DNA from 2 places in the Pradoshia eiseniae genome. Region 2 is predicted to be linked to the other one. Evidence: predicted binding sites of a transcription regulator. Region 2 holds the regulator's gene; the other holds the start of a gene.
The links. The regulator LexA, encoded in region 2, represses DNA repair genes until DNA is damaged. The targets are predictions, from matches to a motif close to CGAACATATGTTCG.
Positions count from the first base shown of each region.

Region 1 (9,033 bases), on a different contig from region 2:
CCCAAAATCCGATCCATTGTGGATACAGTCTTTTTCGCATGCGGCTGCTCTTGTTTTCTGTCTCCCTCTGGCTGTACAGTTGTCGCTAGCTCCCTTGACTCCTGCTGGTTTTCTTGTTGGGCGAGCTTTTCTTTCTTGTCGAGCTGTTCGAGCAGGAGCAATGCCTCATCTGCATTCAAAAGCCCTTCCTTGACCATTTCCAGAATACGTTTTTTCTCATCGTTCATATTAGTCATCTCCCTTATAGCATGGTTTTAACCTATGCAAACTTTATGACATTATGTGTATGCACAAAACTATTTCTTCTATCATGTACGAATAAGAACAAAAAAGGTTTCCATAAAAAATGGAAGACGTGCCCATCAATCCTCTGACAATCAGTCTTACAATTGATAAACACGCCTTTATTCTTGCTTGCCCTTAAAGCTTTAAGCCTTCAAAAAAAAACTTCCTCAATGACCCGTCTTCTGTGTCAGCCGCTCCTCCATCCGCTTGCGATCGCGTTCAAGAATCGGCTTCAAATATTGACCTGTATAAGATTCCGGCGTTTCCGCGATATGCTCTGGCGGGCCGGAAGCAATAAGGGTACCACCCTTTTCACCGCCCTCAGGACCAAGATCAATCAGATAATCGGCCGCCTTGATGACATCAAGATTATGCTCAATAACCAGGACTGTATCCCCGTTATCAACAAGACGCTGCAGCACTTCCAATAAGCGCGCAATATCCTCTACATGCAAGCCTGTTGTCGGTTCATCGAGAATATAGAGTGAGCGTCCATTAGAGCGTCTATGGAGCTCACTGGCCAATTTCATCCGCTGCGCCTCCCCTCCAGAAAGGGTCGTTGCCGGCTGACCAAGTTTAATATAACCGAGCCCGACATCATGGATAGTTTGAAGCTTCCGTTTAATTCTTGGCAGGTTTTCAAAGAATTGAAGAGCTTCTTCAACCGTCATATCAAGAATATCTGAAATGCTTTTTCCTTTATAGGTAACCTCTAAGGTTTCCCGATTATAACGTTTGCCATGACAAACCTCACAAGGAACATACACATCCGGCAGGAAATGCATCTCTATCTTAATGATTCCATCCCCTCGGCATGCTTCACAGCGGCCACCTTTAACGTTAAAGCTAAAGCGGCCCTTCTGATAACCGCGCACCTTCGCCTCATTTGTTGATGCAAACACATCTCGAATATCATCAAATACACCCGTATAGGTTGCCGGGTTAGAGCGCGGAGTCCGGCCAATAGGGGATTGATCGATATCAATGACCTTCTCAAGCGCCTCGATTCCCTTTATCTCCTTATGCAGCCCAGGCTTCGCCTTAGCACGTTGCAGTTTATGGGCCAGCGATTTATGAAGGATTTCATTAACAAGCGTACTTTTCCCTGAGCCGGAAACCCCTGTTACGGCAACAAATGTTCCAAGCGGGAAGGAAACATTTATATTGCGCAGATTATTTTCCCGTGCTCCACGAATTTCAATCTCCTGTCCATTCCCTTTCCTGCGTTCATGAGGAAGCGGAATGAACTTCTCCCCCGAGAGATATTGGCCTGTGAGGGAATTTGGATTCTTCATGACCTCTTCAGGTGTGCCAGCAGCTACGATTTGTCCGCCATTCGCGCCAGCCCCGGGACCGACATCAATTAAATAATCAGCCGCAAGCATCGTGTCTTCATCATGCTCAACAACGATTAATGTATTCCCGATATCACGCATGCTCCGAAGCGCATCAATCAGGCGATCATTATCGCGCTGATGAAGGCCGATAGACGGTTCATCAAGTATATAAAGAACACCCGTTAAACGTGAACCAATCTGGGTAGCCAGACGGATTCGCTGTGCTTCCCCCCCAGACATGGTACCTGCAGCCCGGTTAAGTGTTAAATATTCTAGACCCACATTATTGAGAAATCCAAGCCGCTCCTTAATTTCACGGAAAATAGAACGGCCGATGCTCATATCTTTCTCTGACAGCTCTAAGCTGTCGAAGAATGTATACGCATCCTGTATAGACAGCTCTGAAATCTGTCCAATATGACGCCCGTCAACAAGGACGGCCATACTCTCCTTCTTCAAGCGGTAACCTTTACATGTCGGGCACTTTTGCTCAGCCATGTATTTCTCCATCTGATCCCGAATATAATCAGAATTAGTTTCTCGATAGCGGCGCTCCACATTGTTGAGCACCCCTTCAAACTCCACATAATTCTCGCGTACCTGGCCAAAATCATTCTCGTAACGGAAATAGATTTTCTCGCCGTCAGACCCATTCAGAATTTTATCCATTTGGTCCTCTCGCAGCTGCGATACCGGTACATCCATGTCAATTCCATAATGGTCAGCAATACACTCAAGCAGCTTCGGGTAATATTGTGAACTCGTCGGCTGCCATGGAGCAATCGCATGCTCCCGCAAGGTCAATTCCGTGTCAGGAATGACCGCATCCTTATCCACCTTCAGCTTATATCCAATTCCATCACATGTCGGGCAGGCACCAAACGGACTGTTAAAGGAGAAAATACGCGGTTCAAGCTCCCCGATGGAGAACCCGCAATACGGGCAGGAATGGTGCTCACTGAAGAGAAGCTCCTCTTGTCCGATGACATCAATCATGACTTTTCCATGACCGATGGAAAGCGCTGATTCAAGGGAATCAGATAGTCTTGTTGCGATTCCTTCCTTCACGACAATCCTGTCAATGACAACCTCAATGGAATGGCTCTTATTCTTATCAAGCTCAATATTATCATCCAAATCATACATTTCATTATCGATCCGAACCCTCACATACCCTTGTTTCTTAATATCTTCAAGGAGCTTTGCATGGGTCCCTTTTCTTCCTGTCACAGCAGGAGCAAGAACCTGCAGCTTCGTCCGCTCAGGATATTCCATAATTCGGTCTACCATCTGTTCAATTGTCTGTGAGGTAATCTCTATCCCATGCTTCGGACAAACCGGCTTGCCGACGCGGGCATACAAAAGGCGCATATAATCGTAGATTTCCGTAACAGTCGCCACTGTAGACCGCGGGTTGCGGCTCGTCGTTTTCTGATCAATGGAGATGGAAGGCGACAGCCCTTCTATGCTATCGACATCCGGCTTATCCATTTGACCAAGGAATTGCCGCGCGTAGGCGGACAATGATTCCACATAGCGCCGCTGCCCTTCTGCATAAATCGTGTCAAAGGCAAGCGACGATTTCCCTGAGCCAGAGAGACCTGTCAGAACGACTAATTGATCACGCGGAATCGTGACGTCAATATCCTTCAGGTTATTTTCTCTTGCTCCCTTCACTACTATCTTATCTAAAGCCATCCTTTGTTCATCCTTCCGCTTTCAGCTCTAAAATCAAGTCTCTCAGTTCTGCCGCACGCTCAAAATCAAGAGCACGGGCAGCATCTTTCATCTCTTTCTCCATACGGGCAATGACCTGCTGACGGTCTTTCTTGGACAAGTTCTCATATTGCTTAGCCGCACGCTCTTCCTCTCCTGCTTCAGCTGCCTGCGTTGCCCGGATGACATCACGAATATCCTTTTGGATTGTCTTCGGTGTAATGCCATGCTCAATATTATAGGCTTCCTGAATAGCCCTTCTCCTCTTCGTCTCAGAAATGGCAATCTCCATGGAATTCGTCATCTTATCGGCATACATGATGACGTGCCCATTCTCATTACGCGCCGCACGCCCAATCGTTTGGATGAGCGAACGCTCTGAACGCAAAAATCCTTCCTTATCGGCATCCAATATCGCCACCAATGATACTTCTGGTATATCGAGACCTTCCCTAAGGAGGTTGATACCGATGAGAACGTCATATTTACCAAGGCGTAAATCCCGGATAATCTCAATACGCTCAAGCGTCTTAATCTCTGAATGGAGATATTGAACCTTCACGCCAAGCTCTTTCAAATAATCGGTCAAGTCCTCAGACATTTTCTTAGTCAATGTCGTCACAAGCACCCGTTCATTCTTCGCTATTCTCTCATTTATCTCACCGAGCAAGTCATCAATTTGCCCCTCAATCGGACGCACATCCACGTTCGGGTCCAAGAGACCTGTCGGGCGGATAATCTGCTCAATCACGCCTGGCGCGTGCTCTTCTTCATATGGTCCAGGAGTGGCCGATACATACACAATCTGGTTAATATGCTCTTCAAACTCCTTAAAATGAAGCGGACGATTATCCATCGCAGACGGCAGGCGGAAACCATGATTCACGAGCACTTCCTTCCTGGCTCGGTCCCCATTGAACATTCCCCTAATCTGGGGCATCGTCACATGGGACTCATCAATGATCATCAAGAAATCCTTCGGGAAATAATCGAGCAAGGTATACGGCGTTGAGCCAGCTGGACGGAGAGTTAAATGCCGTGAATAGTTCTCAATTCCAGAACAAAAGCCCATCTCGCGCATCATCTCAAGGTCATAGCGTGTTCGCTGTTCAAGCCGCTGAGCCTCCAAGAGCTTCCCCTCTTCCCTGAAATGGGCGAGCTGCTCCTCTAGCTCCTTCTCAATATTCTCAATAGCAATGCGCATCTTTTCTTCCCGGGTTACGAAGTGGGAAGCCGGAAAGATGGCGACATGCTCCCGCTCACCTAGAATCTCCCCGGTCAGGGCGTCAACTTCCCGGATTCGTTCAATTTCATCACCGAAAAACTCAATGCGGATACAATGTTCATCCTTTGAAGCCGGAAAGACCTCGACTACATCACCGCGTACCCGAAATGTTCCGCGGTGGAAATTCATATCATTCCGTTCATATTGAATATCGACCAGCCTGCGGAGCAGCTGGTTGCGCTCAAGCTCCATGCCGCTTCGAATGGATACGACCATCTCCCGGTACTCTTCAGGAGAACCGAGTCCATAAATGCAGGAAACACTGGCGATGATAATGACATCATCACGCTCAAAAAGAGCTGATGTCGCCGAGTGCCGCAATTTATCAATCTCATCATTGATGCTGGCATCCTTCTCAATGAATGTATCCGTCTGCGGAACATAAGCCTCTGGCTGATAATAATCATAGTAGCTGACAAAATACTCAACAGCGTTGTTAGGGAAAAATTCCTTAAACTCGCTGTAAAGCTGACCAGCGAGTGTTTTATTATGAGCAATAATCAAGGTCGGCTTCTTAACCTCTTTGATGACATTGGAGACCGTGAATGTCTTTCCGGTTCCTGTCGCACCAAGAAGGGTTTGATGCTTGACCCCGTCATTGATTCCTTTAACCAGCTTCTTAATCGCTTCCGGCTGGTCTCCCTCCGGTGCATACTTGGAAACCAGCTCAAATTCTTTCTTCACTTTATATGCCCCCTTCATCCTTGGCGAGGCTATGTCCGCCACGATCTATTAGTTAGTATGAATAGTTTACCACAACAGACGAGCTAGAAACCACCAGAAAGCGAACAAATATTCGCATTCAGTAGCAACGTATTCTATCATTTTTCATTTATGCCCAATAATGCAAGAAAAGAGCCCTCCAAAAAGAAAGACTCTTACCAAAATCACGCACTTTTAGCTCCACGAATTCGCTTGATCATCCGTTTTGAATACCACAAACCTACGGTAAGTGAAAATGCATCTATAATAATTAGAGGCCAGGATGATGTAAACCCTCGATAGGCCGAGGCAGCAATCAAGGCTACGGTCAATAGCAATCCCACAATATAGCTATATGTAACCCTTGAAAAAAATACAACCAACAGGCCGGGTGCTAGCAAGGCTGCTAATATTTTCATCATAGCTCTCCCCTCCGCGCAACTTCACTCCTTCTATTATACAACGTTTTTCCACCCCTACAAATAAATAACATTTCTACTCCATCAATTTCGCATGCACGACCATTCTCGCATCATCAAATTCATAGCTGCAGGTTGATAAAGTCAAAATCTTATCCGTCCCCTTCAGCTCACAGCCCGTATGATAGAGAGACTTCGAGACTATCCTCTCGAGAAACTGCTCAAAATCTTCCTCTATGCCGAAGTCTGTCTCGATATAATTATCGGCCGTACTCGTCACATAAGCAGAGAAGACTTCCCACTTGCCAACACCATCTTCCCCGCTATATTCCACGTAGGGATGTCTTTTATAAAAGGCTTCCTCTTTATAAGAAGTCAAATCATGAAACATCATTCCATTCTTCATATGATGGCCGTAGAGAACCGTATTTTTGTCTAACGGAGAAGCGCCATTTCGACAATCCATAAAAATGGTCCCGGCTGATGATTCCTCTTTATAAATAGAATGACTCAAATAATAGATGTTATCATCGGTCTGCACGACAGGATAATCAATAGAGGTCCCGTCAATGGAGATCCAGCCGACAATATCCTCATTGATTCCGCGCAGCTGCTCAAACGCCAATTCTCGTTTCCCATTTTCCTTGTTCATCCATACGGATTCTTCATAAATATCAGTCATCTCCCTTTGCATATTTTTCAATTGATAAAGCTCAATCAAATAGTCACTTAGGAGATATCCTGAAAATAAGAAGACTATGAGTAGAACAGCCCTCACTACAAATAAAAAGGGACGAACTCCTGAACCACTGCTTTTTCTCATACTAATCACCTATATCAAAAAAGTATTTATACTGTTTATTTTGACTATAAACTTATATTAACTGAATTTTATATTAAATTAATAATATTTTAATAAAACAATGAGCGGTTTATCCTCGAAAAGATAGCGGACAAAATTCCAACTTTATGATTCAGGCATACTCTTTTCATTGATTACCAATACGTTTAGTTATCAATGAAAAGGGTATTATAATCGGCAGCGCACTCTAGCATTTAACCATTACGACAAGTGGGTTTTTTTCATTGAATAATAGCGAGTTGCTCCCTTGATTATTCCATTTATGGAATAAATCTGCATATAAATTGACATGGAAAACTTTGTCACGTTAAACTGATATACTGTGTGTTTCAACATAGAGGGGGATATTTATGGAGAAAAAGCCGTATATTACGGAAGCGATAATCGGAAATTCAAGTATGCTTGTCTCATTGACAAAGGATGGGCAGGCTCAGCGAATCACATGGCCAAACATTGACTTTCCTCAGCATTTAAACTTATTTTACACAGGGATCCGCGGAATAGAAGGTTCCATCAAGACCTTTTTCTTGCATGATAATGTATGGAAACATCAGCAGGCCTACATTAGCGGCACCAATATATTAGAAACTATTTCAACCCTTGGTGAAGTTGGCTTGAGCATCCGGCAGCTTGACTTTGTTGTCCCCGATCAAGATGTGTATATCCGCCACTTTACCTTCCGAAATATCTCAAATTACCCGCAAAATCTCGATTTTGTTATATATAGCGATTTTATGATTGATGAGAAACGCCGCTATCAGACAGTGATGTTTGACGAGGATACAGACAGCTTCGTTCATTATCACCGGGAATATGGATTTGCGATTGGCTCTGATACCCATGTGAAGAAGTACCAATGCGGGGCTACGTTTAAAGAAACAAATGATGGTTTCCTCCCTGGAAAGCGCATCGCTAATCGCTCATCTGCTGGGATAGAGTACGGTCCCATCCACATTCCTGCAAACGGAGAACATTCCCTCACTCTCTATATTGCCGCGGGAAAGGGCAGCAAAGGGGCTTTAGAGAGCTTAAAACAGGTGAAAAAATCCAGCTTTGATGAGCTTTACAAACAAACTGTTACGTATTGGCATGATTACTTAGATCAAGCGAACCCGATCGATTTTAAAGATGAACGGGGAAAAAATGTCTATGAACGCTCTCTCCTCATGTTCCACTTAATGAACAATAAAAATGGCGGCTTTATTGCGGCTCCGGAGGTTGATGAGGAATATGCATATTCAGGCGGCTATGCGTACTGCTGGGGAAGAGATGCAGCTTACACAGCGACGGCCTACGCGAGAGCTGGCTACCATGAGCGCGTGCGCCATTTTTTCCGCTTTGCGAGCACCCTGCAGGAAGATAATGGCTCATTTGAGCATCGTCATTATTTAGACGGTCTTCTAGCACCCTCTTGGGGCTTGCAAATTGATGAGACCGGGTCCATTCTCTGGGGGATGCACCAATTCTATTCTCTTACGAAGGATGATTCTTTTATTGAGGAAATGTGGCCAACGGTTGAGAAAGCGGCTGACTTCCTAACGAAATTCATCGATCCGGTTACCCACCTCCCTTTGCCCAGCATGGATATTTGGGAAAAACGGGAGGCAGAGCATTTCTATTCAGCCGCCGCTGTTTACGGAGGATTGAAGGGTGCTGCTGATTTTGCTGATAAACAAGGATACTCAGAAAAGGCACGCCTTTATGCCAAAACAGCACAAGCCATGAAAAAGACCATCCTCCAGATTGGCTACAATGAAACAAGCGGCTCATTCTTCCGCGGCTTCCACTTGCGTCTTGATGAGCCAGCCTACCAAAATAAGAAGGCACAGGGCAAGGATGTTGCGATGGAGTATGACCAAAAGGGATACCCGGTCTACCGTCAAATTCGTGATGATGTCATCGATATATGTCTGCTTGGACTTCAAGTCCCATTTAATATGATTGATGCCAATGATCCAAAAATGAAGCAGACAGCCGCCACAATCGATCGCCTCTGCCGCTCCAAGATCATCGGCGGTATTGAACGGTTCCCGGGAGATATTTATATAAGTGGTGACCCGTGGATTATCGCAACTTTATGGCTCGCCATCTACTATGCGCGCATCAACGAGCAATTAGAGGCTAAGAAGCTTTATAATTGGGTGATTGATCATGCGACCGAGCTTGGGCTGCTGGCTGAGCAAATCGATAAGGTGACAGGACGCCCTGCCTGGGTTCTTCCGCTCACTTGGTCCCATGCTATGTTTATTCTCACCGTGCAGGAATTCAAAGAAAAGGGCATCGAAATTTAAGAGAACGATACAATACAATCGCCTCTTCAAGATTAGTATCAGTCTAATCTTGAAGAGGCGTTTTTTTATGCAAAATAACTTAAGGAGAAGCCTTTTTAAGCCATTTAATATACCTAATAGGCTCAAAAAGACATAA
Region 1 is NZ_PKOZ01000002.1:404,632-413,664, reverse strand. Features, by position in the region: gene CYL18_RS06735 (DUF4097 family beta strand repeat-containing protein) at 1-227, opposite strand, end outside; gene uvrA (excinuclease ABC subunit UvrA) at 453-3,320, opposite strand; gene uvrB (excinuclease ABC subunit UvrB) at 3,328-5,307, opposite strand; gene CYL18_RS06720 (CsbA family protein) at 5,511-5,747, opposite strand; gene srtB (class B sortase) at 5,821-6,567, opposite strand; gene CYL18_RS06710 (glycoside hydrolase family 15 protein) at 6,957-8,897, shown strand.
Region 1: the regulator LexA is predicted to act here: its motif matches at 5,409-5,422, upstream of uvrB (excinuclease ABC subunit UvrB).

Region 2 (24,910 bases):
AGCAAACCCTTTATTTTTTATTCCCATTGTAATTGCAGGAGGGGGAGGATTATTAAAGTGGCAGAATGATAAAATGAAAAAAGCTATTGCACCGGTTATTTTAATGCAAATTATGATGTCATCTGATCAAAGCTTAAATCCTGAATGGGAGGAGTTTCTGTATGAATGAAGATAGGTGGAGCTCCTTCATAGAATTATGGGACAAGCAGAAATACAGTGAAGCTGTAAACCTTCGATATTTTGATTATATTTATGGAGGAACTAATGTCTTAAATCAACTTTTTCGAGATGCAAGTAATACAATACCTTCAGTAGGAATCTCATTTATAGACATTATATATGATTACTTAATGGTTAATCCTGCTGTGATTAAAACGATTGATTTCTCTAAAAAGGAAAATTTGAGCAACTTCTTTACTTTCCAGCAGGATACAGAAACTATTGATTTTGATAATTATGATGAAATAACGCGCTTGGAAGGCAATACTTCAGAGCAAATGATTGCATTAGAATTGCAAGGAAAAGGACATGAAGTTATATTTCAGGAAAAATCAAATCAATCGGGCTATAATCTACTAGTTGACGGATATCCATTCCAAGTGAAATGTACAAAGAATCCAAGTGATGTATATGAGCATTTGAGGAATTACCCTTATATTCCAGTTCTAGTTAATCAGGAATTAATACAAACATTTGAGAACAATCCTTTAGTATATGGAACAGAGGTCTCTATCCATACTGTAAAAGCGATTGTTAATAAAACTATACAGCATGCCGAAGAACTATCTAATTTTGATATTCCGTTAATTAATATAGCTTTAGCCAGTTTGGTGAACGGATATAAGATTTTATTTGACGGTTTAGATATAAGGATGGCGGGTTTAAATGTAGTAAATAATGTAGTTGTAAAAGGAATAGGTGGTTTTGCTGGGAAAACTGCTGGACTAATAATGGGACCAGTCTTTGGACCGGCTGGTGTAGTTGTCCTACCTATGTTTTTTGGTTGGGCAGGGGCATATAATGGAAAAAAACTCACTAATTATACTAAAAGAATCTATTCTTTTAAGAAACGGGAAAACTTAAAAAATGACATAATTTTGTTAATCGATAAAGTTTTGAACTATTTACCAGAAAAAATAAGTATTCGAGAACAATGCTTTAATTATTCCAAACAACAAATAATGAATGATCCGGTTTTAACAAACATTATTTTTCCCTTAAAAGATAAATATAATGAGAAGCAAAGATATACCGCTAATAAAGCAATGGAGTTAGAAGAATGGCGCTCTCATGTTATTTCAAAGAAATTTAATATTGAAAAAGATGTTAAGCATATATTAGACACAGTTTTACGAAGTCAAGTGCACCCCATTATATTCCAGAAAGAACTCCACAATGTCGGTTTAAGTTATAAAGAAATACTGAAATTATAATAATTTTTCATAATAATATTATGTAAACAAAAACAATTTTCGATTTTTCCGCTGACTTCTGTATATAATGATACCTATAGATAAGAAGTAATATGTTGATGGGAGTACTTTAATAGTGGATATTTTGGAAAAAGGGTACATCGCTGCTGTTGAGAAAGCAAAAAATGATGTGCTGAATGATATATATCTTTATTTTGAGCAAACGGATGAAAAGCCTTCTTTTCAGGATTATTTGAAGAGAACGGGCAGTCATTTTGAGCAAATTTGGAGACTGGCTTGGAAGAGCAAGACCGTCCAGCGGATGAACCGTCATGAAAAGCTCCGTTTCTTAGAAAAACGCGGTTTGTCGGCTGATGGGTTATCCAAAAAGGGAATCAACAAGCTCATTGAACAGGAGCTTGAAGGCTATCGAACATTCGATTTGCAAGATTGGGTCATTGATTATTTTAAACAGTCCCCGCATTTATGGGATAAATTATATGAAGATGTGAAGGTGAAAAAGCAAAAGGCTTACTTTGAAGCCAATGTCCTCAGAAAAAGCATGCTGGATAGTTTAATGCAGGCACGCATGAAATTATACATTTCCTTGCGGGCAGATGTGGCAAAGCACCTCGCCTTTGAGCTGGACGGCATTCCGAAAGCGAAGCTTCATGGGGCCAAAACCTTGGTGGATTTATTTTATTTGGAGATTGAGCGGAGTCCTGGGGAATGGATCTTAGAGGATTTTGAGCTGGAGGCGTTCATTGGGCGGCTGACCTATGAGAAGATCATCCCGGGCATTCAAAATGATCTCTCCGATGAATTGAAACGCCAGTATGAGCTTCTGAGCGGCGATAAGATCAGCCGGCATCTTATCTGGCAGCTGATCGGAACAAGGATTGAAGAGCTGGAATGGGAATTTCAGGAGGAGCTTGAACAGGAGCAGGTAAGCGAGCTGCTTGAGGTTGCGGTCACACCTTTTCAGTATGAAGCCCATTACAGGCTTTATCATGAACAAGCTGAAAGGAGAGAGCGCAAAAGAGCAGAAGAGCTGGCTGAGCAAAAAAGGCTTGAGGAAGAAAAAAACCGTCAGCTTGAGGATATATTCGGCAGGGAATACCGGACATCCATTTACCAAAACACGCGATATGTCCTCCATATCGGCGAAACGAATACTGGCAAGACCTATCAGGCATTAAAGCGGATGAAGGCTGCGCCAACCGGTATATATCTGGCTCCCTTGAGGCTCTTGGCGCTTGAGGTTTATGAGTCCTTGCGCAATGAGGGCATTTCCTGTGCCCTTAAGACTGGTGAGGAAGAGAAGAATATTGATGATGCGACCCATTTCTCCTGCACAGTGGAGATGTTTCATGAGAAGGATGCGTATGACGTCATGGTCATTGATGAAGCGCAGATGATTGCTGATAAGGATCGCGGCTTCTCCTGGTATCGGGCCATTCAAAAGGCACGGGCAAAGGAAGTTCATATTATCGGGAGCCACAGCGCGAAGAAGATGCTCATGAATATGCTTGAGGGCAATGATGTGGAGCTTCATGAATACAGCCGTCAAGTTCCGCTGAAGGTGGAGAAAAAGCCTTTCAGCTTCTCGAATGTTAAGCAAGGGGATGCCTTGATTGTCTTCTCGCGGGCGAAGGTGCTCCAAACGGCCTCCCGTCTTGAAAGGGATGGACATAAGGTCAGCATTATTTATGGAAGCATGCCGCCTGAGACAAGGGCGAAACAAATGAAGCGATTCATCGATAAGGAATCGAAGGTCATCGTCTCAACCGATGCCATTGGGATGGGGCTCAACCTGCCGATTCGCCGTGTCGTCTTTTTGGAAAATGAGAAATTTGACGGGACGAGAAGAAGGATGCTTACCTCACAGGAAGTGAAGCAGCTCGCGGGTAGGGCAGGGCGCAAAGGCCTCTATAATGTGGGGCTCGTCGCCTTCACCTCACAAATTGACGTGATGACGAGGCTTCTTGAGGAAGATGATCAGTCGATTAGCACATTTACGATCGCTCCTACCCAGCAGGTGTTTGACCGCTTCGCCCGTTACCATTCCTCCTTAGAGCACTTCTTCTATTTATGGGGAGAATTCAAGAATCCGCATGGAACGAAGAAGGCGCCCTTAACCCAAGAACGGGAGCTGTATGAGCATATCCGCAATACGGAAATTGAAAGGCGGTTCTCTGCCAGTGATTTATACGGATTTCTCCACCTGCCGTTTTCAAGCAATGAGCCGGCCCTTGTGAGGCAATGGATGGCTAACATGAAGGCCGTCATGAACAATAGTGACTTGCCGGAACCAATCGTGAAGCGGGATACACTCGATGAGCTGGAGCTATCCTATAAATCGATTGGCCTGCATTTATTATTCCTCTATCGTCTCGACCGCAGGACAGAGGCCTATTATTGGGAGCGAATACGGGAAGAGATCAGTGCACGCGCCCATTCTAAGCTCCGGACAGATGTGAAGAAATATCAAAAGAAATGCCGGTCTTGCGGCAAGCAGCTGCCGTCTGAATACCCGTATAACATCTGCCAGTCCTGCTATGATGACAGGATCCTGAGTAAGTATCATTATAGGAGACGGGATTATTAAGCAATACGTTATTACGTCTAAGACATAAGTGAACTCGCCTGTTTAAGGCGAGTTCCCTTGTTTTTTTGGCTGTGTACCTTTCCCTAGCTACTCATAAATAGCCTGTTCAAAACGATTAATCAGGCTATTAGGGAGATTGACATATATGCAGGTGTAGAGATAGGTGCTAGTCGTTCTTCTGATTTATCGCTTTGGCAAAAAGTGCAGAAAGAATAATGCATTCATAAATGTATTATATGAGTATATAAAAATGGGAGGGTTCATAAATGAAACTCTCCTTTTTTTGGTGTAAAATGAAAATATAGAATATTGATATATTTTTTTACGAAAGAAAAGAGATATTGAAAAAATATTCTAGGAATAGGAGGGATTGAATATGCAACAGAAAAAGAAGAAAATTCATTTTGCTTGGTGGGTATTGTTGGGATTAGCCATTATGATGGGTGTTGCACGTGGTGGGATCAATAATGCTGCTAGTTTATTTTTAACCCCTGTGTCTGAGGACATAGGCGTTGGTATGGGACAACTTACCCTGTATTTGAGTGTTTCATCCATCGCGATGATGGTTTTCTTGCCGTTTGCCGGAAAAATAATGGGTAAATACGATATTCGTATGATCTTGATTGTAGCCATTCTGTTACAAGGTGGCGCATTCGCGTTATTTGGGATGATGAATTCGGTATGGGGCTGGTATCTACTAGCGATTCCGCTCTCTGTCGGTAGTGTGCTTGTGACACAATTGGCAGGTCCCGTTCTCATCAACCAATGGTTTAAAAAACGAAACGGACTTGCCCTTGGTATTATGATGGCAGCAAGTGGTTTGTTTGGCGCTATCATTCAACCGAATGTAGGAACCTTAATTGCCTCACAAGGCTGGAGAGCTTCTTACATCATCGTAGGGGTTGCGGCGATTATCATTGTGATACCAGTCGTTTTACTGTTCATTCGTATGTCACCACAACAAAAAGGTTTATTACCTTATGGCTTCGAAAAGGCAGAAGGTAACGATTCGAATGCTGCACATACGGTAGAACACAAAGGTGTCACAGCCGCAGTGGCGAAAAAGTCATTGGCCTTTTATGCTCTATTATTCTTTTTATTCTTAATTACCGCGGTTGCAAGTTTTGCTCAATTTATTGCCCCTTACGCTCAAAGCATTGGATATGATGTCCAGTTTGCCGGAAATGTCATGGGTGTGTTCATGTTTGGTGTATTAGTTGGTTCTTTGGTATTCGGTTTCTTGACCGATAAAATGGGTGCAAAGAAAACGACCTTTTTGTCCATGTTCGTTGGATTGATTTCCGTTTTCTTATTGATCTTCTTACCAGACAATCCACTGGTATTTTCAGTGGCAATCGGATTATTTGGATTTGTTTCCTCTTCTGTTGGAACGCTAGGACCGTTATTGACTACATCTATCTTCGGCATTAAAGAATATGGCGCGATTTATGGAACGGCAGCATTAGGATTAGCATTCGCAGGCATTACGGCACTCCCTGCTTATGGGTTTGTATTTGATGCAACGGGCAGTTATCTATACGTGTTATATGCTGTTGCAGCTATGATTCTATTAAGTGTCTTGTTAATCATCATTGCGTTCAAAGGAAAAGAAACATTAGAAAAAGCGGGTCATTGGGATTAAGCGATATTGTTAAAAAGCTAGCGAAATCACATTTGTGGTTTCGCTTTTTTAGTTAATATGATTATCTCTAGATTATTGCTTTTGAATAATAAGGGAAAATCAAATTTGTGATACCATAAAATGGAGATACCTTCTTCAACTAAAGGAGCAGGTTATCGGAAGAAGGAATGCAAATTATTGTACCGAGTTTAATGCTTGTACATCCTTAAATAAGGAGGGAGAAAACTGAAATTCATACCCATTGATTTAAGTAAACATAAGGAGTATGTTATTCCTTTTCGTAGAGATTCTTTCAGTGTTAGCTTTGGTACAGATGAGGAATTTGGAGATGAAAATAATTATTTGAAATGGTTACAACAACAGTCAGAAAAAAATCCTAAAGGCCTTGTATTAGTTGTAGACAACGAGCTGCCAATCGGTCAACTTGAACTGACTGTAAAGGAGTATGAGGGGAAAGAAATTGGTTATGTAAATCTCTATTACCTTATTCCTGAAAAGCGAGGAATGGGTTTGGGTTCCCTTTTACACGATTATGCTATTAGATTTTTTAAGAATAATCATGTTCGTGAATATCATCTCCGTGTTTCTCCAACGAATAACACTGCCATTGCATTTTATAAGAAAAATGGAATGAAACAGATAAAAACTGAAATGGATGGAAAAATGCTAAGAATGTCTGGCTATATAAAGAACAAACTGATTACGTAATGACTACTCTTTCACAAAAAGATTGTGACATATACTTAAACAAACCGGGGCATTGATCAAGGAGGTTTAATGCTCATTTTTGTTGAATTCCCTATTGTAGAGACGGGGCAGGTTAGCTTAATAAGGATTAATTTGGTAAAAAATAGTTAGGGATATTCATATCTTTAGAAATACCATTAGAGAATTTGGGAGGAGAGTTGTTATGAAACATACATTAATTGTTTTGCTCTTTTCGATTGCAGTGTATATAATTCTTATCCTTATTAGTAATGCCATATTTCCTGTTACAGATAATGTTATTATAAATAGAACTATCTCTGGAGTTTTAGGTGTTATTAGTGTAGCTGTTGCACTGTTAGTTACGAAGAAAACAATTATTAAGAAACCTAGGTAGTTAATCAATTTCAAATTTAAACTTACTTTACTAACGGGGCATTGATCTAGGAAGGATTAATGCCTTTTTGTGTTGAAATTCTTATGGAAGTAAAGGGGCAGGATAGCGTAAGAAGGAAATTCCTATTAGAGGTATCATCTGAATTACATTTTAGAGTTAAATTTTTGCCCGATTGCCTGTGTTATACCCCAAAATAGAAATCGATAGACAACAGCAATAAGTAATAACATACAAACAAAGTCAAAAAGGGAGAAAGGTTCATAATCAATTAAATAAGAATTAATAAATATTATCGACAAACACAGTAGCTCCATTAAGGAATCTTTAATTCCGATTTTCTCATACAAATATTTTGTTTTTTCAATGTTATAGACGTCTTTTAATTCTTCACTAAAATATCCCTTAATAAAGATTAAACCTATTAAATAAGCCCCCATAGCAGGTATATAGCCTATATTCAAAACCTGCGTTATTACACAATAAATTATGGTGAATAAGAACAGATACATTTTTGAAGTCCCCCTTTTTGTTTATATACTTACAATATTATACTTTTAAATATCAAGGATAGGTTTATTTTGGAGGAGATATACTTAAATTATCGAGGTGTTGATCCAAAGAGGATGAATGCCCTTTTCTGTTGAATTCCTTAATGGGGATATGTGGCAGCATTCCTGTAACAAATGAACAGTGAAAAATCTTCGCTTGTGAAGAATGATACATAAACAAACAGGGGGCTTTATCTCAATAACGGAGGCAGCAAAAAAGCAGTCTCTATTTTATGGCATTTGCAACAATCCTTACGAAAACAGCCAATAAAAAACAGGTCAATCCCTTCATATCAATATAAATTTAATGGTTTACCATTAATTGCGCTGCTCACTTAAATAAAATATCTGATAAGTCAGAAAGATGATATATCTATGTCACTATCGACGATATAATGGAGTAAAAGTGAAGAGGTGGTCTGGATGGAGGCACGAAACATATTTGATCCATTTCCCGAATTGGAAACCGAACGACTCATCTTAAGGAAAATCAGGATGGAGGATGCCCATGATATGTATGCCTATGGCTCCAATCCTGAAGTAACGAAATATATGACATGGAACACGCATCAATCCATTGAGGATACGAAGGAGTTTTTGGTGTTCGCCCTCTCACAATATGAACAGAAGGAACTCGCTCCATGGGGAATCGAACGGAAAGGCACTGGCAAGCTGATTGGAACGATTGATTTTGTTGGATGGAAAATCCCGCACAGAGTGGCGGAGCTAGGCTATGTGCTCTCGCAAGACTTCTGGGGGCAGGGAATAGCCGCTGAGGCAGCGAAGGAAGTGATTAAGTTCGGGTTTATGAAGATGAACTTGATGCGAATTCAAGCAAGATGCTTTGTGGAAAATACGGGGTCTGAACGGGTCATGCAGAAGGCGGGAATGACGTATGAGGGTGTCATTCGAAAAGGAATGTATGCCAAGGGGAAGCATCAAGATTTGAAGATGTATTCCATCCTGAGAGATGAGTACTTTTCTAAATAATAGGTTGTATTGAATGCTTGAAATGACTTCAAGCATTTTTTTGTTGTGTATAAACTCTAGTAATCCAGCATATAGTCTACTAAGAATCTAGTAAGTTAAATGAAAGAACCAGCCGGAATGCTTGGCTGGTTCAGTATTAATGAATATTTCTATATAGGCCGATGACTTTCCCTAGGATGCTGACATTCTGAAGGATGATTGGGTCAAGCATGGAATTTTCAGGCTGAAGGCGGAAATGGTTATCTTCCTTGAAGAAGCGTTTCACCGTGGCTTCATCGTCCTCGGTCATGGCGACGACAATCTCGCCATTATTGGCTGTATGCTGCTGGCGGACGATGACATAATCTCCATCAAGGATGCCGGCTTCAATCATACTGTCACCCATAATCTCTAGCATAAATACGTTTTCGTCGGCTGGAGCCATATGCTCTGGCAATGGGAAGTATTCTTCAATATTCTCAATCGCCGTGATCGGCTGACCTGCAGTAACCTTACCAATCAGAGGGACGCTGACAGAATTGGCTTTTGGAATATGCTCATGCGGATCCATATCCAGTACTTCAATGGCACGCGGCTTTGTCGGGTCACGTCTGATGAGGCCTTTGCTTTCCAATCTGGCCAAATGTCCGTGAACGGTAGAGCTTGAGGCTAGTCCGACTGCTTCCCCAATCTCTCGCACGGAAGGCGGATATCCCTTCGTTTTAACTTCTTCTTTAATATATAGTAAGATATCTTGCTGTCGCTTTGATAGTTTTGTTGTCATCTCCCGCACCTCTTTATCTGATCTTTACCGCTATTATAGCATGAGGCGAACACTAGTACAAACATAAGTTCGATTTTTCTGTTGACACAAAACATTTGTTCGGTTTATACTAAGAACAAGAAATACGAACATACATTCTGTGGAGGGGTTTTTAATATGAAACAAGTTTGGTCTTCTTATTCGTATACCATTATTTTTGCAGTTGGACTTTTTCTGTTAATCTTATTGATGACTTTCACGAATTTAGAAAAAAGCGATAATCAATATATGCAAGTGAAGGTTGAAAGCGGAGATACGCTTTGGGCCATGGCTGAACAATATGAGGATGCCAATATGTCAACGACTGAATTTGTGAAATGGGTGAGAGAGGCCAATGAGTTGGAAACGACTCATATCCAAGAAGGCCAGACCATTATCCTTCCTATCGAAAGAAACACAGATATCCTGCATTTGGCAGACTCAAATAAGGAATAAACGTTATAATGATAGTAGTGAAGGCCGGGGCATTCGTTCCGGCCTTCGGTGCATATCTCGAGAAGAAATATATAGAGAATGGTGAGAGAAATGAAGGTTGGAATTTACTGCAGAGTCAGTACAGAAAAGAGCACACAGGAGACATCTCTTGAAAGACAGGAACAGGAGCTGACACAGCTGGCCGCGATTAAAGGCTTCGAGGTCGTGTCGATTGAAAAGGAGCAAGCGAGCGGATATGATCTGGAGCGAGAGGGTATTCTTATTCTATTAGAACAAATGCGCAATAAAGAAATCGAGGGACTGCTCATCCAGGATGAGACACGGCTCGGCCGAGGAAATGCGAAGATTGCCTTAATGCATTGTATCTATAAGGAAGGCATCAAGCTATATACAGTCACCCATAACGGGGAGCTTGAGGTATCTGAAACAGACGCCATGCTTCTTCAGATAATCAGCATTGTGGAAGAATATCAGCGCAAGCTTCAAAACAGCAAGATTCGCAGGGGCATGAAGCGCGCGATTGAGAATGGGTATAATCCTGTCAAGAATCTGTCGAACCAGCATGTCGGTGGAGGAAGAGAGCGGACTGAGGTTCCAATCCAGGAGATCATTGCCCTCCGGATAAAAGGTCTGACATTTGCCGAAATCACGGAGAATTTGAACCGCAGGGGCTATGAGGTATCAAAAGCGACTGTGCACCGCCGATATGCCGAGCACGCTGAAAAACAGAGGCATATATAGTAGATACTTCTTGAAATAGGCCGCGTTTTTCTATACGATGACAGTAATTGATTTTTTATGAAAAGGAGCAATCCATATGCTGCCAAAGCACAAAATAAACAGAATAAATGAATTATCCAAAAAAGCAAAGGCTGGCGGCCTCACAACAGAGGAAGCGAAGGAACAATCCTTGCTGCGCGCCGAGTATTTAGAGTCCTTCAGGTCTTCTATGAGAAATACGATTGAGGGCGTAACCATCATTGACCCGAATGGAAATGACGTGACACCTGAAAAGGTTAAGCAAATCCGTAATAAAAGACTCCACTAATGGGTAAGAGATAGTAATAGGTATTTTTAACAATTGAAATTTATGTCAATTCTGTAGAATTGCCTAAATAATGTTGTCAATATAACTTTGTATCATTTATAGTTAGACTGAAGTATGTTAATCGGAAAGGATGTAGACTGACTATGTTTACTGAAAAGGATCAATTAGCAATCACTGCTATACGTACACTTTCAATCGATGCAATCGAAAAAGCCAATTCCGGACACCCTGGCATGCCAATGGGCGCTGCGCCAATGGCTTATACATTATGGACTCGTTTCATGAACCATAACCCTAATAATCCAGATTGGTTTAACCGCGACCGTTTTGTATTGTCAGCCGGACATGGATCCATGCTTTTATACAGTCTTCTTCACTTATCCGGATATGGACTTGATATGGAAGAGATCAAGAACTTCCGTCAATGGGATTCTAAAACCCCTGGTCACCCTGAATATGGTCACACACGCGGCGTTGAAGCCACAACTGGACCATTAGGACAAGGAATTGGGATGGCTGTCGGGATGGCAATGGCTGAGCGTCATTTAGCCGCTACTTATAATAAAGAGAACTATGAATTAGTTAACCATTTTACATACAGTATCTGCGGAGACGGCGACTTAATGGAGGGTGTTTCTGCTGAAGCGGCTTCCTTGGCTGCGCACTTGAAGCTAGGCCGTTTAGTCGTTCTTTATGATTCCAATGATATTTCCTTGGACGGAGAATTGAATATGAGCTTCTCCGAAAGCGTCGCAGACCGCTTTAAGGCCTATGGCTGGCAGTATATCCGTGTAGAGGACGGAAACGACTTAAACGAAATCGCCAAAGCGCTTGAAGAAGCGAAAACAGATCTTGACCGCCCAACCATGATTGAGGTGAGAACAATCATTGGGTATGGCGCGCCGAATAAATCCGGTAAAGCGGCCGTTCACGGCGCTCCGCTTGGTGAAGATGAAATGAAGCTTACAAAAGAATACTATAAATGGACATTCGAAGAAGACTTCTATGTGCCTGAGGAAGTATACGCAACATTCAAAGAAACAATCATTGATGCAGGTGCGAAGAAAGAAGAAGAATGGAACCATTTATTCGCAAATTATAAAGAAGAGTATCCAGAGCTTGCAGCACAGCTTGAAACAGCCATTAAAGGTGAGCTTCCAGAAGGCTGGGATAAAGAGATTCCTGTCTATGAAGCAGGCAAAGCTGTTGCGACGCGTAATTCCGGAGGCGAGGTCCTTAATGCCCTTGCGAAGAATGTTCCGTCCCTTTTCGGCGGTTCTGCTGACTTGGCTGGCTCTAATAAGACCATGCTAAAAGGCGAAAAAGACTTCTTGCCAGGTTCTTATGAAGGCCGCAACATTTGGTTTGGTGTCCGTGAATTCGGAATGGGCGCTGCATTAAATGGAATGGCGCTTCATGGAGGACTTCACGTGTACGGCGGTACATTCTTTGTCTTCTCTGATTACTTGCGTCCGGCTATCCGCTTGGCAGCACTCATGAACCTGCCTGTCACATATGTGTTCACGCACGACAGCATTGCAGTTGGGGAAGACGGTCCTACGCATGAGCCAATTGAGCATCTTGCTGCCTTGCGCGCAATGCCGAACGTTTCCTTGATCCGTCCTGCGGACAGCAATGAAGTGGCTGCTGCCTGGAAAGCGGCTCTTACTAGCAAGAACAAACCAACAGCGCTTGTTCTATCTCGTCAAAACCTCACCACTCTGCCGTTATCTGCTAAATTGGCAGAGGAAGGCGTTCAGAAGGGGGCATATGTCGTATCACCTGCTAAAAAGGATGAAGCAGATGCTATCCTTCTTGCATCAGGCTCTGAGGTTGGTCTTGCTGTTCAGGCACAAGGCGTATTGGCTGGCGAAGGCATTGATGTATCGGTTGTCAGCGTACCATCCTTTGACCGTTTTGAAGAGCAATCTGCGGAATACAAGGAATCCGTAATCCCTAAATCCGTTAAGAAACGCTTAGCAATTGAGCTTGGCACTTCCTTCGGCTGGGAACGCTACACAGGTGATGAAGGCCGCGTTCTAGCGATGGATCGTTTCGGCGCATCCGGTCCGGGAGAACTATTGATGGAGAAATTCGGTTTCACGCCATCAAACGTTGTTTCTATCGTAAAAGATATGCTTAAATAATCTGTTTTAATGAAGGCTAGTCTTGCGTGCTGCTGCATGCAAGGCGGCCTTTTTTATTCTCTTAAGCAAGAATCGTAAGTTTTCTGCTCATTCTTGGTAAACTAGAGAGAGAAAGCACACCTGTGCTAAAACAGGCCTATCCACGTATATACATAAGCAATGGACAAATGAACAGGAGGCAGTCAGATGAAACAGTATAAAGACCGAAGTGAAGTGGCGGACCATGAGAAATGGGATTTAACCGACCTGTACACAAGTACAGAAGAGTGGGAGAAGGATTTTCAGGCAGTTGAAAATCATGTCGGGGAACTTGCCGCCTATAACGGGGCTATCCATAATGGTAAGGACTTGCTGAATTATTTAACGAAGAATGAAGAGACAGACACTATTTTCACCAATATATATGTGTATGCCATGCTGCTTGGTGACTTGGATACACGGGAATCCTTGGCACAAAACCTGATGGCGAAAGCACGCACGCTAAGCGTAAAGCTCAGTGAGGCTGGGGCCTTCTTCATGCCGTATTTATTAAGCCTAGACGAAGGGACTTTGCGTTCCTATATCGAGGAGAATGAGGGACTGAACTACTTTGAAAAGGACCTATGGGATGCCTTCCGCTATAAGGACCATACCTTGAACCAGGAGCAGGAAGAGCTTCTCTCTAAGCTAGGGGAAACCTTTTCGGCGCCAAATAACACCTTCCAAATGTTCAATAACGCGGACATTCAGTTCGGTGAAGTATCTGATGGAAATGGTGGCACGGTAGAGCTCACGCGCGGCATGTATTCAAAGCTGATTGAGGACAAAGACCGAAATGTCCGAAAAGAGGCGTACAAGGCTTATTACAAGCCTTATCTCCAATATGCGAATGTGATCGCCTCTACTTTATCAGCCAATATTAAGAACAATGTCGTAAGGACGAAAATCCGTAACTACCCATCTGCCCTTGAAAAGGCGCTATTCGCTGATAAGGTACCGGTTGAGGTATACGAGAACTTAATTGCGACGACACGAAAGAATCTCGATGCCAAGCATCGCTATAATGAGATTCGAAAGGATATTCTTGCGCTTGAGGAGCTGAAGCCATATGATTTGAGCGTGGATTTAGTGGAGGGCGTGAAGCAGGATATCACTTACCATCAAGCCTACGAAACGATGCTAAAGGCACTCCACCCGCTTGGTGAGGAGTATTTAAGCATCCTCAGCAGCTTCCGTGACAAACGGTATGTCGATGTGCGGGAAACACCAGGGAAGCGCTCCGGAGCGTATAATCTCGGGGTCTATGGTGTTCATCCATTCGTTCTATTGAACCATCATGATGATATTGACAGCCAGTTCACGCTTGTTCATGAAATGGGGCATGCGATGCATAGCTATTATTCCTCTAAGCATCAGCCGCGGATCACAGCAGGGTATTCCATCTTTGTGGCAGAGGTCGCCTCAACGGTCAATGAGGTGCTTCTGATCCATTACTTGCTGAAAGAAACGACAGACCCTAAGAAAAGAAAATACTTATTGAATTACTTTATAGACCAGTTCAATGGAACATTCTTTACGCAGGTTATGTTCAGTGAATTCGAGAAAATCACGCATGAGATGGCTGAGGAAGGCCAGCCGCTGAATAAGGAATCCTTCAATCAAATCTACGGGGAATTATCGAATGCCTATAGCGGGGATGTCGTAGAAGCGGAGGAAGAAACCGTCTATGGATGGTCACGGATCCCGCATTTCTACCGTCCATTCTATGTGTATAAATATGCGACAGGCTTTGCCTCTGCGATTCATCTCGCAGGCGAATTGCTGAAGGGCAATAAAAAAGTTCAAGCATCTTATCTGGAATTCTTGAAGAGCGGCAGCTCCGAATATCCACTTGATCTGCTCAAAAAAGCGGGCGTAGATTTAACCTCTCCTGAACCAATTGATAACGCGATGAAGCAATATCGTGAGTTGATTGAGGAATTTGCTTCGTTATAAGTAAGAAATGAGTGAAATGCGCGGGAAAGCTGCTTTCGCCAGCTCGCCTTTTAGCACATGTATATAAAACAAAGCCGGTGAGGATCAATCTCACCGGCTTTTTCAGTTTAGAGGTAGGTTTTGTCCCAACCGACTCTTCTAAAAATTAACTCTCAAGTGATTTAAATTTTGCTGATTCCTTTTTTCCGTGCAGGATATAATAAAGGGCTGAGGTGGCCAAAATGACACAGCCTAAAATCTTGTATAGAGATGGATATCCAGTAATCGGGATAAACAAACCGAGCAGTGAAGGACCAAAACCGGCACCCATTTCAAAAAAGATAAAGAAGGTTGCTGTAGCAAGGCCTAACCGCTCGGGTGATGCTGTCGTAATAGCAATGGTTTGAGCAATGGATGATATATTTCCAAAGCCAAGACCAATAATCAAACCTGCTAATAAAAAGGCACCGCTGTTAGTAGTTGAACCAAGCAGGATCATTCCGATTCCGAAAAGGAAAAAGGCAGGATACATAATGTAGTTAGCCCCTTTTCTATCCGCTAATCGGCCCGTAAATGGCCGAGACACTAATACAGCAGCTGAATACATAACAAAGAAGAAGCTTGCTACACTCCCTAAGCGAATCTCAGAGGCATATATATTGATATAAGATAATACACTGGAGAAACAAAGAGCCATTGTAAGAATGATAATGGAGATTGGGATGGCTTTTGGTTCAACAAAATGAGAAAGCTTGAAGCCTTGTCTAGTTGGTTTGTTATCATTATTCCTCGTATTTTCAATTGATATTTTAATAAATAAGACCGTGAATAGACTGATGATCCCAAGTATTAGGCACAGGCTGAAAATCGTTTGGAAACTGGTCCGTTGACTCAGAAAAAGACCTATAAACGGTCCAATGCCAGTCGCCAATGCTGTACTGATCGCAAAATAACTGATGCCTTCTCCTTTTCTATGCTGTGGTATCGTAATCGCTACAACGGTTCCAATGACAGTAGCGGCAATACCAAATGTAAATCCATTCAATAATCTGCTTAGGATGAGAAACCCAATTCCAAGGTCCGCAAAGTATAAAAGTGCAGTCACGATATAAAAGCTTAATCCTAAAATAATGATTTTTTTAGGATTGGTAGAATTAATCATCCTTCCAATAAATAATCGTCCGATTAAAGTCCCGATAATAAAAATACCAGCAACAAGGCCTGCTTGACTTGTAGAGGCATGAAATTCATTTATCGCATAAGCTGCGATTGTCGCATTTAGTAAAAAGAATATAAGGGTTAAGAAAAAATTTACGATGGAAAGAATAATGAAATTCTTTGTCCATAATGGTTCTTTATACATTTCCACTTTCATCACCATTTGTTAGCTTACCGTATGAGGAATAGAAAGTCATTTGGTAAATACTTGTTTCTTGGTGCATCTAGACTGGCTGATTTTATATGATTTACAGTTTGTGAATTTATATGAAGGTAAACGAGACTCTGTTTCTTATTAATGAGTTACATAGAAAAATAAGTTCGTTTCATTGCGCTTTCGTCGACTCGCTTTCCGCAGGGAAGAAGGCTTTTGCCTCCTCGGCTACGCCTGCCGGGTCTCGGCCTTTCTTTGATGAAATAAATAATATAATTAGTATATGCCTAATTGGTGTAATTTGTGGCGGGTTGGGGTACATATGAATCATAGTTATTATTTTTCTTCTATTTGAAAGGAGTTGATTCTAATGCTTTGGACTATCGCTGCAGTATTGGTTATCATTGTTTGTTTGATGATCATTTTTTAATCTCGTTTACTTCTCGGAAAAAGCCTAAATATGGGGACTGCTACTTTTCGCCTTCGATAAGGTCTATATTCTGTTCCCAATAGAAATTTAATCCTATTTATTAATCTTTTTTAACTGCTAAAAGCTATCACTCTTATATACATCATTTACGTAAGATAGAGTCTCCGTTATCCAAGAAATGACTCACTTCCTTTGGAGACATAAGCTTGTCCTTCGTTCTTTTATCATTCTACAACTATTGTAGACTATTCAAAGGTATGACGAACAGTGTAATTCCCCCAATTCCTCTGCGTTATATCGGAACCACAAAAAGAGGAGCGGGATAATGTATAAATATCATTGATTCTCATTGACTGAAATACATATATCCCGGTCCCTTTTTGATGTTCATTCCTCCATATCCTCCTGTTCCTTAACACGTAGCCGATAGATGTAATAGATGGGAATGATTCCGCAAATAAAGAGGATGGAGCCGATGAGGAGGGCATCCGGTAATCCGAACCCAGGTGTCAATAAGGTGAGAGTGGAGACAATGATGACGATGGTCATTAATACGAGCAGGCTTATTCGAAAGGATCTGGCCGGATTTTGAACAGATTGTTCGTTTTCTACACTTACCCTCATGGATAAATAGGCAGAGAGTATCGTTGTCAGCATAAAGAGGAGCCATAGCGGGTTCGCCCGCATTTCGTCAGCCCCGCCCTGTAAAAATGAATGACCAAGAATGCCTAAAATGCCGATTGTTTGAACAATATAGACGGTCTTTATGTTTTGTAAATTCCTCATAATCAGGCGTTCGTCTTTTATTTTCTTCACTAGAATTCCTCCTTTTCTATCCAAAAGATCTCATCTAAAGATGCGTTGACTGCATAGCAAATGAGCAAACATAGTTTTAAGGAAGGGTTGTATTTTCCTTTCTCAATGAGGCTTACAGTCTGTCTTGTTATGCCAACTTTTTGAGCTAACTGAAGCTGTGTTAATCCGGCATTCACACGCGCTTTTTTAACTGAATTTTCCATAAACACCCCTTTTCAACGTAACATATAGATTCCATTATGTAAAATATAATTTACATATTTAGGTCGATAAATTTTTTCGGTTTCAATTCATTAGGCAGAACACCTAACCCTCCGATATAATGACTGATAAGAGGTGAATAGACATATGCTGAATAAGTTTCGAGATAAACTGAAGGACATGAGTAAAAATGGAGTGACCATCCCAATTAAGCCAATGATGCTTGAGCAGCTGATGAAAAGGCAAGCAGACTTGAAGGAAATCAAAGTAGAAATCACGTCAGAGCACTTAGTTATTCGCGGCGCAACAGGAGAAGGAGATCGAACAGGAAGGAATCCCATAAGCTTTGAGGCAGCATTAAAGCCTGTTCACATGGAGAAGAGAGTAATCGTGTTTGAGGTTAGCCAAGTTAAACCAGCAGATTTGAACCTGACAGATATAAACATCTTTAACCAACCGCCATTCGCCCAATCCTCCACACATACCGTAAAAATTGATTTCAACTCATGGGATATCGTTAGTAAAATACCGGTGGGCAAAATTAAACATTATGAGATGACCAATGGGGCGATTAATTTAACTCTTTCCCTGTAAATAGAGAGGAATTTCCCCAGACTAATAGAACTAGACATTTAAACAGTAGGAATCTCCATTAATGAGATTCCTTTTTAGTGGATAAGGAGAATTTATGGCACAAAGATATAATAGCTGGGCTTTTTATTTGATGCTTATTTGTTTAGGGTTAGCATCCTACTCGGTCTATTCTAATCTGAATCATGGATGGCAGATTGCTCCTCCAAATTATGTTTTATCGCTCATTAGTTTGCTAGCCTTCATCATGGGGATGATTGGCTTTAAGGATAAGAGGAATTGGAAAACAAAAACAAGAAGCTGGCTGACCTTAATTTTATCTTTTTTCTTGGGCAGTGCACTGCTTTTGGTGGTCATGCTGTCATTCGCTGCTTCTGCAATAGGAGCGAATGAATATTTAAAAACAGTACAATCACCTAATGATCATTATACAATTGATTTTTACCGGTATGATGCGGGAGCGTTTGGATCATTTGGTGTGAGGGGTGAACTTAATGGTCCGCTATGGTTTAAAAAACGGATTTTTTACCAGGATTCAATAGAGAAGGTTCATGTGGAATGGAAGGATAGTACTACAGTATACATTAACGAACATCTCCTCGATTTGAAAGAAGGAGAGACATATGGATATTAGATTTTCTCCTTCGAATATGATTCTTGCGGTAAAGGGAAATGGTGTCAGCTGTTTCCTTTTTTGCGTTGCTTATGAATTCGGTGAGGGAAGTCAAATGTATCTGACAGTAAATGTCTGTTTCCAGTTAAAAATGTTTGAGTGTTACTTAGAAAGGATATAAGATTCAGTTAGAGTATGGTGTAGTTATTTATACCACACTGTATTTGACATTATTCTCAAATGATTTGAGGAAATATATACGAATTCTACAAAAATATGACGAATGATGGAACCATTAGATGCTAGTAATCGTATTAATAGAATAAGATACTATATCGAAGGATGATTCATACTTGTTAAACTATAAAATATACAGTCAAGAGCATGCAGAATGGGTAGTTTTAGTCCATGGAGCTGGCGGAAGCTCAACGATTTGGTATAAGCAAATTCGAGCATACCGTAAGCATTTTAATGTGTTGGCAGTAGATCTTAGAGGACATGGTGCTTGCCGTATTGATAACAGTCCGACAAAATATACGCTTGATTTGGTCAGCAAAGATATTCTGGATGTACTAGATTCATTGGAAATCGAAAAAGCCCATTTTGTGGGGATCTCATTAGGGACTATGCTGATTCGTCATTTAGCTGAGACCAATCCCGAACGCTTCTATACGATGCTGCTGGCTGGAGCGGTGATCCGCCTTACACCGAGGCTTCATATGTTATTAGGGATAGCCAATACATTCAAAAAAATGATTCCGTTTATGTGGTTATATAAAATGTTTGCTTGGATTTTAATGCCTAGAAAAAGGCATCAATCCTCCCGTTATCTCTTTATACGAGAGGCAAAGAAAATTAAGCATCGAGAATTTTTGCGCTGGTTATCGCTAACAGGCGGGTTGGCGAAATATTTAGTGAAAATCAATGAAAAGGATACAGGCATTCCATCCCTCTATATTATGGGAGATGAGGATTATGTCTTTTTGGAACCGGTCAAGCGATTGGTGAAGCTGCAGCCTTCTAGTCATTTAGTGATTCTGGAGGAAAGCGGCCATGTGTGCAATGTGGATCAGGCTGAGAAATTTAATGAAGTATCCTTGCGATTTTTAAATAATTCATGTGGTAAAAATGCGTCTTTCGTGTAATAGCACCCTGAATGATATTAGAGCAGCGGTGATAACGTAACTGTTTTGATATAAGATGATCTATATCAGTAGAACCTCCAATCCGAAACTTTTGTACTATTTTGTACTTATGCAAGTGAAACCTACTCATTCGACAAAACTAGAGTATTTCTGCATCAGGTTTTTACAGAATATGTATATTCCGTTAGCTATAATAGATGCAAAGGAATGGGAGGGACAGTATGCGCACATATATAATCTATCTAATCGAAAAACAATTCGCCAATCATTTTTATGGGCGTGAACATATGTTTTATGACTTATTCCATGATTATGAGGAAACTGAGGGAGAAGAAAAGCGAATTCTTCGCCGCCAGATCATGTGTGTGACAAAACGAATACCCGCTGGCCTGTTCAGCTCTTATATGGACGAAAAAATCACGAGTAAGCAAGGATGCTTTGAAGAAAATGGGGTATATTATATCCGTAAGAATAGAAATGGAGCGGTCAGTGAGGCATCTCTTGCGTTTAGGAATCACTCATTGATCCTGCATGCTTCAGGAAGCTACGAGAGTGAGACGATCTTCTTTGAATGGCTCAGACAATGGAATCCTTACTTCCTCGCACTCGATACAGGAGAAGGACGCTGTGCATGGCTCAGACCAATCAAGCAGCCGAAATTCATTCTTTCTTGAGCATGGAAGCCATGACCTAACCTCTCTAGCGCTAAAATTGCTACTTTTCAAGCGATAACAGCATAATACGCCAAAATCTGATAGAAATATCACCCCACATATGGTATTATTACTCTTGGTTTAATAATGTCTGTTAGACAGCACGGAGGAGGTTATTAAGGATTATGTTATACTATATTCTAACAGGAATCATTGCTTTGCTTGCTGGTGTAGCTTTAGGATTCTTCATCGCTCGTAAATACATGATGGACTACCTAAAGAAAAACCCGCCAATCAATGAGCAAATGATCAAGATGATGATGACACAAATGGGAATGAAACCTTCCCAAAAGAAAGTAAATCAAATGATGAATGCAATGAACAAGCAGCAAGGGAAATAAGCCCTGTTTATGCCTGGTTAACGCATCATTATGCTGATTTTGGTTTATGATAGTTATCTTTTTACATAAAAAGATGTAACCTTCATCTAGTGGATGAAGTTTTCATAGCCGGCATTTCTAAACCACTTTTTCTGTAAATGTCCACTGACATTTATAGAGGAGTGGTTTTTATTTCGTTACAATATTTTCTTTTTGTTACAAAATATTACAAAATGAACTACCTGATTCTAATTTATGGTAAAATAGTATCCTCAACTATACAAGCATAAAGGGGATACGGAATTGGCAAAAGTAAAACATTTTATTAAAGAAGGGAAAATAATTAGAGAAACGAAGATAGGAAAAAATATTGAGCAGGAAGAAGTGACTCAGGAAGAGTTTGAAAGGCATGAGTCTCGCAAAAGTGCTAATGGCTGTATATGGAATACCTTTATTTTTATCATAAGTATGATTTTTATCTACATAGTCATCTCTCAAATTTGATCAATCTGCATGATTGGTCTTTTTTATTGGCTCGTTTCTACCTTTTGTTAATTTTAAGTGGGTGAATTTGTCATTTCTGCTAAAATAGTAATATAAGAATGTCATCTGTATTAAATTTTCATCTAGAAAGAAGGTAAGGTATGGAGTATATAAAAGACAAACCCACACATTCAGAGAAGGATATAAATCTTAAAGACGCAATATTTGTATTTTCATCCTTTACGTTTATTTGCTTAGCAGTCGTTTTTGCTCTTATCGTTTATGATGTACTCACAATTCAAAGCTTCTTATCATTTGAGAAACCCATTGCCATGGCCATATGTATAGTTGCCGCTTCCATTGGTCTGCTCTTGTTCGGTGTGATTTTAACGCGTTATATTCCCTCAAGATACATTGACGATACAAACAAAGATTATCAAAACGGTCCGTTGTTAGGTGTTTTTTTCTTAATGTTTACGGGGGCATTATTTGAAGAGATCTTATTCAGGGGAATTATTCAAAACTTGATTTACGTATTTATCGAAAACCAATGGATTGCCATCATAGCAACAACGGTATTGTTTTTAGGTTTTCATATTCAATATTTCAAAAAAACGATCATGTTAGTCAATATAATGGTTCCAAGTCTGACTTTTGGTTGGATTTATTTCGAAACAAACAATATTTTTGTTCCATTTCTTGTGCATTTTCTCATGAACTTTGGGATAACGTTATTATTTAAATACAATTTTATCAGGGTTAAAAGGTAATTTTATCGAACTGTTCTCAACCTATTAACAGCTATACAAACCAATTTTTATATGTCTAACAAATCTTGAGGTTGTCACTGTATCTGTACATAGCAAAGCAGAAGGGTGAATATACTCACCTAATCGCAGTATCTATTTGAGATAAGCAGAGAAACTCTGGCAACAAGTATATGCATGCGCTAAAAAATGATTTTTTAATCCATTAAATCCATACATACTTCAACCAATCATTCAGTCCCATGGAGTCTTGTTCAATAGGTATGACGACTAAGTTATCGTATTAGCATAATAAACGTTGTATGCCCTTATGGTTAATCGTCTGCATACAATCGGCTTTTCAATTCAGCGATTATGAAGGAGGGGACGGATTGAAGGAGGATCATGCAGCCGTAACAAAGAGGAAAAAGAACACGATCATCTATTTGATTGTTCTGGTCATTGGTGTGTTCTTTTTAACCGTTTTCCTTTGGTATCAAGGATTCTTAATCCCAAACGCCAGGTTTGCTAATGAATATCCCATCAAAGGAGTGGACGTATCGGCTTATCAAGGTGAAATAGTGTGGGATCAACTGGAGAAGCAGGATATGCGGTTTGCTTTTATCAAAGCGACTGAGGGAAGTGCCCATGTGGATCGGTACTTTGAGATGAATTGGCATGAAGCGAAGGATACGAGACTGCGTATAGGTGCTTATCATTTTTTTAGCTTTGACAGTGATGGCAAGACTCAAGGCCAGCATTTCATCAATACGGTACCAGCTGATAAGGATTCCTTGCCGCCGGTCATTGATGTGGAATTTTACGGTGATAAAGAGAAACATCCCCCTGATGTGAAAGAGGTTAAGAAAGAATTAGACAATATGGTTCGGATGCTTGAAAATCACTATGGAAAACGGGTAATTATATACACGACCAGTAAAGCATATAATTTTTACATAAAGAATCACTTCGAGGATTGCGATATATGGATAAGGGATGTCTATGGCAAGCCATCCTTGCCGGATAAGCGAAAGTGGACCTTTTGGCAGTACACAGACAGGGAACGTTTGGATGGATATGAAGGAGAGGAGAAATTTATTGATGTGAATGTTTTTAAGGGTGATGAGGAGGCATTTAGAGAGTATGGACGATAATACTCCGTATGTGAAGCTGCTTAATCGATTAAGTGGCTTTTTCTTATGTGAATGTAGGATATCGCTATAAATTAGGTTGATATTTCCTTTCTTGAGAGCGATTAGTCAAGGTGGAGAATCAATTGACATCATCGGGCAACTAAAATAAGAGGGAGGCAGTGCATAAGGATGGTAAAGAGAAAGATACTCACTGCGATGGTCGCAAGCTTTATATTTGCCCTGCTTTTTATGATGGATGGCTTTAGTGTGAATGGCTTCCTTAATTTATTTTATATAAACATAATGATAGCCAGTACCTATGGAGTGAGTACATCTGTCTTTAGTGATTGGCTCAGTAACAAGATTACGGATAGAACCTATGCACGTGAAATCATCTCCTTCATCTTTCATTGTTTTTTTGGATTAATATTTTTTGTCTTTGGTTTCCTATCCGCCATCCTATTTTTTATTATCGATCGTTTATTCATAAAAGCAAAAGTGGAGATTGGGTGGATGCCAGTTATCATCGCATTCATAATGGTTGTGCTGGCATTTTTCCTTTTGATTAATCGTTAGCCCAACTTTTCGACCCTACCAGGAATAGAGTCAGTCTGTATCATCCTGAAATCTTTCACAGGACAAAGAGTAAGATTCTCCAATTAGCGAATACAAGGCTCATGACGATGCCATTTTTGATAACATTGACGATAATCCTGTTGTATTTCTGTTCTTTTGCTTTATCATGGCTTCGGTATAAAGGCAGATTAATATTATGTGGATCTCTCTCCATGTAGCTAAATAGGAGCCATACCAAAATTCCGATGAAGGGGAGTCCTAGGATGCTTATTTTATCTCCTCGGTGTGAAACATGCTCGTTTCCATCAATATTCATAGGGATATGATTAGGCAGTGCTGTCCATTGGATGAATATGTAGGTGAAACTAGTGATCAGCAAAATGATAACCATTAAATCGAGTAAGCGTTCAAAGCGGGTAGGGGAATGGATTTGGGTTTTCTTCAATGATTTCGAGCCTCCTTATCGTTTGACAAATATTTCTATTTAAGTATGCTAAAGTTTCAATGGTATGGCAACCATCTATAACTAGAAGTTCAATAGCCTATTCCTGTTTGGTTTAGGATTAATAGGAAGTTGGATGGTGAATAGATAGTGTAAGACTATTTAATGGAATGGGGAATGAACGATTGAAGGATTTCCTTGCCGGTTTTTCGATTTTCCTTGTTATATTGGCTCTGTTTGTCCCGGTCGGTTTAGTTTATGCGCTGATTATTCATTTTACCGGTCAGTACTATGCATCTATCATTATTTTAGTTCTGTTCCTTCTTTTGTTTTGCTACATCGATATAGGTATTAGTACTTTGATAGATAGCTTCTTGCAAGCGTCTAAGGAACGGTATGAGGGCTTGTATCTGCCAAAGCTAGTTGGCAATCTGCTGGAATTTTGCGGGACATTGATTGTGTTAAGTGCGCTCGATTATTTCATGGATGGGATTGAGCTGTCGATTCTCATTAAATTGGTCATCGCGCTTATTCACGAGATTGCGAGTCTTTTCCTGGAGGGATTGGAGACAGGGGAAGAGGTGGAAGGGGCTGATCTTGCTCCTGAGGTCATGAATGATATCCATCACTGTCTCAAGCAAG
Region 2 is NZ_PKOZ01000011.1:66,459-91,368, forward strand. Features, by position in the region: gene CYL18_RS15025 (hypothetical protein) at 1-169, shown strand, start outside; gene CYL18_RS15030 (hypothetical protein) at 162-1,433, shown strand; gene CYL18_RS15035 (DEAD/DEAH box helicase) at 1,549-4,020, shown strand; gene CYL18_RS15040 (MFS transporter) at 4,397-5,662, shown strand; gene CYL18_RS15045 (GNAT family N-acetyltransferase) at 5,933-6,370, shown strand; gene CYL18_RS15050 (hypothetical protein) at 6,573-6,764, shown strand; gene CYL18_RS15055 (hypothetical protein) at 6,908-7,273, opposite strand; gene CYL18_RS15060 (GNAT family N-acetyltransferase) at 7,736-8,302, shown strand; gene lexA (transcriptional repressor LexA) at 8,439-9,065, opposite strand; gene yneA (cell division suppressor protein YneA) at 9,222-9,539, shown strand; gene CYL18_RS15075 (YneB family resolvase-like protein) at 9,630-10,280, shown strand; gene CYL18_RS15080 (DUF896 domain-containing protein) at 10,357-10,587, shown strand; gene tkt (transketolase) at 10,731-12,734, shown strand; gene pepF (oligoendopeptidase F) at 12,921-14,708, shown strand; gene CYL18_RS15095 (MFS transporter) at 14,854-16,062, opposite strand; gene CYL18_RS15100 (hypothetical protein) at 16,877-17,305, opposite strand; gene CYL18_RS15105 (helix-turn-helix transcriptional regulator) at 17,305-17,508, opposite strand; gene CYL18_RS15110 (hypothetical protein) at 17,654-18,100, shown strand; gene CYL18_RS15115 (DUF5412 family protein) at 18,195-18,731, shown strand; gene CYL18_RS15120 (alpha/beta fold hydrolase) at 19,064-19,855, shown strand; gene sirA (sporulation inhibitor of replication protein SirA) at 20,077-20,529, shown strand; gene CYL18_RS15130 (YneF family protein) at 20,694-20,909, shown strand; gene CYL18_RS15135 (hypothetical protein) at 21,192-21,392, shown strand; gene CYL18_RS15140 (CPBP family intramembrane glutamic endopeptidase) at 21,533-22,141, shown strand; gene CYL18_RS15145 (GH25 family lysozyme) at 22,510-23,271, shown strand; gene CYL18_RS19415 (hypothetical protein) at 23,440-23,826, shown strand; gene CYL18_RS15155 (hypothetical protein) at 23,882-24,271, opposite strand; gene CYL18_RS15160 (YrvL family regulatory protein) at 24,454-24,910, shown strand, end outside.